2 regions of the Neobacillus sp. SRL179 genome follow, and region 1 is predicted to be linked to the other one. Evidence: predicted binding sites of a transcription regulator. Region 1 holds the regulator's gene; the other holds the start of a gene.
What was found. The regulator LexA, encoded in region 1, represses DNA repair genes until DNA is damaged. The targets are predictions, from matches to a motif close to CGAACATATGTTCG.
Positions count from the first base shown of each region.

Region 2: a site for LexA is predicted at 1,718-1,731, ahead of AC4E8C_RS06425 (YhjD family protein). Genes of this name have one in related genera too.

Region 1 covers NZ_OZ481792.1:1,749,524-1,752,950, forward strand. The annotation lists gene AC4E8C_RS08675 (ABC transporter ATP-binding protein) at 1-684, shown strand, start outside; gene AC4E8C_RS08680 (DUF4257 domain-containing protein) at 775-1,053, opposite strand; gene lexA (transcriptional repressor LexA) at 1,248-1,871, opposite strand; gene yneA (cell division suppressor protein YneA) at 2,029-2,358, shown strand; gene AC4E8C_RS08695 (YneB family resolvase-like protein) at 2,371-3,042, shown strand; gene AC4E8C_RS08700 (ArsR/SmtB family transcription factor) at 3,335-3,427, shown strand, end outside.
Region 2 covers NZ_OZ481792.1:1,307,929-1,311,355, reverse strand. The annotation lists gene AC4E8C_RS06435 (TVP38/TMEM64 family protein) at 1-513, opposite strand, end outside; gene AC4E8C_RS06430 (LCP family protein) at 546-1,490, opposite strand; gene AC4E8C_RS06425 (YhjD family protein) at 1,761-2,126, shown strand; gene AC4E8C_RS06420 (competence protein ComK) at 2,131-2,691, opposite strand; gene AC4E8C_RS06415 (IDEAL domain-containing protein) at 2,891-3,127, shown strand; gene AC4E8C_RS06410 (M48 family metallopeptidase) at 3,293-3,427, opposite strand, start outside.

The DNA of each region.
Region 1 (3,427 bases):
CAAGATGGTGAGTTTGTTTCACTTTTAGGCCCAAGCGGTTGTGGTAAGAGCACGTTACTGATGATTATTTCTGGACTAGTAAAACAAACACAAGGCAGAGTGAGGGTAAAGGGGAAAGAGGTGAATGAGCCTAGAACGGATGTAGGGATCATCTTTCAAAAACCATTACTATTAGAATGGCGGACCATTATAGATAATATTTTACTTCAGGCGGAAATTCGAAAATTACCATTGAAGGAATACAGAGTAAAAGCAGCGGAATTAATGAAATTGGTGGGACTAGAAGGGTTTGAGAATAAATATCCTAAAGAACTTTCGGGAGGGATGCAGCAACGGGTAGCTATTTGTAGAGCGCTCTTGCATGATCCTCAAATCCTTCTCATGGATGAACCTTTTGGCGCTTTGGATGCCCTGACAAGGGAGCGGACTGGTTCTGATATTGAACACCTATGGATGAAGCATAAAAAAACCTGTTTTTTAATTACCCATGACATAGAAGAAGCAGTCATGTTATCTGACCGAGTATTAATTCTCTCGAATCGTCCTTGTGAAGTGACAAAGGAAATAAAGATTGATTTTCCGCGCCCAAGGCACTGGAGTTTAAGAGAAACGCAGAAATTTGGCGAATATACACACCAAATTCGAGATGTTTTTACTGAAATGGGCGTGTTGGCAAGGAATTAAAAGCTGTTTTTATACAGCTTTTTTTTATTTCATATTAATAAAAAAATAAACCCCAGTAAGGAGGCATCCATACTGGGGAAACTAAACCTATTATTTCTCTCCGTCATGTTTCACTATTCTAAATTGATACAGAACGGTATCACCCGTAATTCCTGCAATAATAGAGAAAATAAGAATCTCCACAAAAGAATTAGGAGCTGTATACAGGACGAGGAGAAGAGAGGCAATTGCACCTAGAAGTACTTCTTCCAGAAAACCGAGATAAAGGAACTTTTTTGTTCTTCGAGGCATAATGATTTTTCCATGCTTCCGAACATGCCCAAGAATTCCAACCGACCCACCAATCACTAACGAGAAAATAATGTCCATTAACACTGTTTCTCACACTCCTTAAGCCTATTATTTTTGGGACCTAAGGTAAATCTTGGTGTACTACTATTATATGAAAGATTAACAACATGAGCATGAGTAAAAATACTGAGTTTTTAGTATTTATTCATGATTGCTATTTATTTAAAGAAATTTTCCCAAATAAAAAAGAGCTGATCGCAGCTCTTTTTATCCTAATGTATATGTCGATAGACTCCGATGACTTTTCCCAGAATGGCTACATTTCGTAAAATGATAGGATCCATGGTAGAGTTTTCCGGCTGCAGACGAATATAGTCCTTTTCCTTAAAAAATCTTTTACATGTTGCTTCATCTTCCTCGGTCATGGCTACTACAATGTCACCGTTATTAGCAGTTTGCTGCTGTTTTACAATAACATAGTCCCCATCAAGGATACCTGCTTCTATCATACTTTCACCCATGATTTCTAGCATAAATACTTGTTCATCTGACGGAGCAAGACTTTCAGGAAGAGGGAAGTACTCTTCTACATTTTCAATAGCTGTTATCGGAATCCCGGCCGTAACTTTCCCAACGACTGGTACGTTTACAACTTTATTTCTTGGAATGCTGGCTGCTTCATCTGCATCCAAAATTTCTATAGCTCTAGGTTTAGTAGGATCTCTCCTAATAAGTCCTTTACTTTCCAACCTTGCTAAGTGACCGTGAACAGTAGAGCTGGAAGCAAGTCCAACTGCTTCGCCAATTTCCCTGACTGAAGGAGGATACCCTTTACTTCTGACCTCATCTTTAATGAAATCGAGGATATCCTGCTGCCGTTTAGATATCTTTACCATGATAATGCACCTCGCCTGGTTAATGTTGTCTTTATTATAGCATGTTCTTCCATCTTATACAAACATAAGTTCGAAAAAATGGTTGACAACAAACAGATGTTCGGAATATAATAAAAACAGCAAAAGGGAACATATATTCTTATCGAGGTGCATTTATATGAAAAACTTATGGAAAAAATACTCGTATGCTATTACTCTCATAATCTTAAGCTGCTCACTGGCATTTATATTATCAATAAAGAATCATGAAATTGATCAACAAGAATATTTAAAAGTAACTATTTCTGAAGGCGACTCACTCTGGAAGATTTCAAACCAATATGCAGATCAGCATTCCTTATCAAATGATGAGTTCGTCAGCTGGGTCAAAAAGCATAACGAAGATATGAGTGATCAAATCTTTCCTGGTGAAGAAATTATCATTCCCGTTAGTAAAAAGGCTGACTCCACTACCACCATATTAGCTAGTGCTCCTGAAGAAGAATAGGAAGGCTGATCAATGAAAGCAATTATATACTGCCGTGTAAGCACGGAAAAAAACACACAAGATACATCATTAAAGAGACAAAAGGAAGAACTCCAAGAATTCGCCGAAGTTAACCAATTTGATGTCATAAAAACAATTGAAGAAAGACATAGTGGATTTGATGTAGAGCGAGATGGAATTATTGAAGCATTAGCATTATTTAAAGAAAAGCAAGCTGATGTTTTACTTATTCAGGATGATACCCGTTTAGGAAGGGGACATTCTAAAATTGCACTTATACATGAACTGCGAAAAATGAATATAAAAGTTTTTACCATACAGGATCAGGGTGAGATTTTTTTATCAGATGCAGATTTAATGGTTTTAGAAATTTTAAGTGCGGTTGAAGAGTTTCAAAGTCGGATTGCAAAATATAGAATCAGCAGGGGAATGGCAAGGGCTATAAAGGATGGCTTCGACCCATATAAGAACTTATCCAATATTCACTTGGGCGGCAGAGATAAAAAAGAGATTCCTGTTGAAGAGATAATAAATCTTCGGAAAAAGAAACTTACCTTTCATGAAATTGCCGCAACCTTAAGAGGATTGGGATATGACGTAAGTAAAGCAACAGTACATAGAAGGTATAAAGAATATATGGATGAGCGTGAAGGAAAGATAGAAACTAACACTATTGATATATGAAAAGATTTATAAGTTGTGTATTCATGTTGAAAACAAATAGTTTAAACGTTAAAAATAAGATTGGTAGCTGCGGCTATCAATCTTATTTATTTACATTAACTTTACAATTGATTTCTTGAAATAAATTCAACTTAGTTTTAATATATAAGCAAATAGTTATATGTTAATTTAATTGAATTAGACATTCATATATGTATAAATTCCCTGTGCTTACAGAAAATTAGACTATTACATATTTCAGAAATACAAATAGGAATATGATTATTTACTTATATAAAAGGAAGTGACTATTTTGGTGAAATCAATTGTCGATATAGAACGTGCAGCGAACGTTTTAAAGTTATTAGGGGATAAAACCCGCTTAACCATTGTGACCATTTTAAAA
Region 2 (3,427 bases), 440 kb from region 1:
AAACGGCTTTGTTATTAATGAATGGAGATCATAGCCGATAAAGCTAATGGTAAAAATCATCACCATTTTCCCGATGCCCACTGCCAGCATGTATTGGGCATAACTAATTTTTGAAAGGCCTGCGACAATGTTTACAACAGCCGAAGGAGTAAACGGAAAACATAGTAATAAAAAAAGCGGGCTAAATCCATGTCGGTCCACCCAGTCCATTAATTTGCGGACTTTTGGATGCTTCGGTATAAAAGATAATAACCTTCTTTGCCCATATCTTCTGACTAAGAAAAAAACGAGAAACGCTCCAAGACAAGCTCCCAGCCATGAATATAGAAAGCCTAACCACAGTCCAAACGCACTGGCATTCGCCATTACAAAAACGAACAGAGGAAGAAACGGCAAAAATGCTTCAATGACGATCAACAATATGCCTGGAATCGGTCCAAGGGCCCGATATTCTTGTATAAGACTCATTACATGTTCAAGTGTAAACCAAGCTTTTAATGATTCGAAGTCCATGCCGTTTTCTCCTTTATTTTACTGCTCTCTCTTTATTGTGTAATAAATTTATGGAGTGCTTCTTTATTTTTTTCAATATCCATTCTCAAAACGGATCCCTCCCCTTTTATCTTTGGTTCAGTAAAACTATTTTCGATGGGAATCCGTAGTGTTTCGATACTTCCTCTTTTGTCTGAAAGGAAATCTTTTGCCATAAAAACTGTATCCGAGGTTTTCATATTCGTATTAACGTACGGTGAAACAATACCAATTAATTTTGGAATCTTGGTTATGGTTTGTATACCACCCAATTGCTCTTTTATAGCTTTAACTGCTTTTTGCTGGCGTTCGACTCGTCCAAAATCTCCAACTGCATCATGACGAAACCGAACATAACCTAATAAATGTTCACCATTTAACCGTTGCAGACCCGGTTCTAGTGTTACATCAATATTTTCGGACATTTTTTTCTCTACATCTATTTCTACACCCTTTGGAAAGGCTTCATCTATTAATTGTACAAAGCCTTGAAAGTTAACTATTGCATAATATTGAAGGTCGATATCAAAGTTCTCTTTAATTGTTTGGCGCATTAATTCTGGACCTCCACGTGCAAAGGCAGAATTAATTTTATGCTTTCCATGTCCTGGTATATCCACATAACTATCCCTCATAATAGAAGTAAGTTTAAAGGTTCCTTTTTCTTGGTTATAATGGGCAATCATTATCGTATCTGACCTAGATGTTTTCTCATTTTCTCGAGCATCACTTCCAAGCAGTAAGATATTCGTATCACCATACTGATCCTTCTGACCATCAAATGTGTAAACAACATCATTTTCCTCCGGATCCTTATTTAGCATTTTTAATGATTGATTCACTCCTTGTTTATATTGAAAATAAGCATAGCCTGCCGTTCCTCCAATAAGCAATAAAATGACAAGCAAAATGGTCGGCCATCTTTTCCTTCTCTTCTTTTGGTGTCTATCAGATCTCATCGTTTATCACCCATTCGTCCTCTATTTTTTTCATATAGCACTATATGACGTTCATTTTTCATAAGGTTTCCTCATTTAATTCATTTTCCCCTACTAAATATCCTTCTATTAATAAAAACTTTCTCATATATTACCTCAAAATTGCAATAAAGAAAGCTCGTCAGCTGACGAGCTTTGCAAAATTTGTGTTCTATTGCTTTTATGAACTCTTTTTTGTAAAATAAAAAGGAACATTTGTTCGTTTATATATAGAAAGGTGTAGATGATAAGATGACCCGAATCCCTGAGCATGATCGTGACATATTGGAAAAGGCCATTTATTTACCAATGGTTCTTATTATCTTAAATCGTGATTTAGTGGTGGTGGATAATAGTCCTTTTAAATTGAAAATCCCTTATTTGAAATTAATTGAAGACACGATGAAAGATGTTCAGAAGGAATTAGCAGAGGTAAAACAGTATATGAAAAAGAATAAACTACAAGTAATTGAAACTAAACGGGACGATGCTTTTACCATGTATATGTTTATTTATAATGGCTATGAAGAAAACCATAATTACTTTAATCCAAGGATACGAAATAAAGTTCAGGAATTAATGGAAGCATACTTTTTAAAAAAACACCTGTCCCGATAAGAAATCATTTTGAATCTTTTAAATAAAATTCGCTGCTCTCCGAAGCCTTTGATACTTTAGGGCCATAAAGCACATAAGAAAGTTTTTTCTTACTATAATCAACTCGTTTTATGAACTCCAATTGCAAATGACAAGCTTTTAACCTTTGTTTATCAAACATATTAGGAGACACTAAAAAAGTTTTTGATTGATCGTCAGAAAAAATTACGCGGGTTTCTTGCGTTGAAACACGCTGATAATTCTTAATATGCGAAAGGAAGAACCAAGTACATTTAAGATTATCTGGTGAAGTTGTGCAAAAAGTGTATATTTGGTTAATAGGTTCGATAATTAGTGGGAGTTTTCTCGAATAGTTAATTAAGAGTCTCGTTCCCTTCCTCCGGCTCTCAAAATCGACACCATAATAAGCGCAGCTTTTTTGAACAATACTAGTTGGTTTAACAGGACACAGAAATTCGTCATCGATTTCACCAATAAGGGAATATATACTATTCCCATATTCCACCGGTGTAATATACCTTGTACAAGAATTTATGATATAATCTCCGATTTGTTTTCGTTTCAACTTTCATTCCACTCCTTTACATTTTAAATAACCATCCATATCTTACCACTTTTATTTTTTTACATCTTAAATATTTTGAATTGTTACTAATTTATTCACAAAGTTGATGTCAAGAATAATATTATCAGAAAATTATAAATAATATTGATATTATTGCTAAATCTCCATATAATAAAAAAAAGCATCAGAGGTGATGTTCGTGAAGGAGAAATCATATTCAGAATTAATGAAAACCGGTGCAATGAAACGAACCCGTATGAAAGAGAACTTTGTCCAAGATTTATACATCGATATGCTTTTATCAGAAATCCAATTAACGATTGAGAAGGAAAAATTGTTAAGGAACATTGACAAGGCCATTGATTGCCGTGACAAAAAACAATTTCACACTTTATCTGATGAACTAAGGAAAATTAACAAACGATTCGGTTCATAAAACTATTTAACCCGCCCGCCGCAAGGCGGTTGTTTTTTTGGAATAAGAAAAGCGGCAGCGCCCTGGTCACGGGCGCTGGAGCTGGACAATTTTCAATGTCAAAACTTATAAATTCTTATATTATAAATAAAACTGAAGACGAGTCACTCATCTTCAGTCATTTCCTTACTTATTACGATGCTCAATTTCGTACTCTTCCAGCATGGATATACGATCAAGCATCGATGGATGTGTATACCGGAAGATTTTCACCAAAACGGGCGGATTTACTTCACTCAGACCGGAGCGGGTTAATTCTTG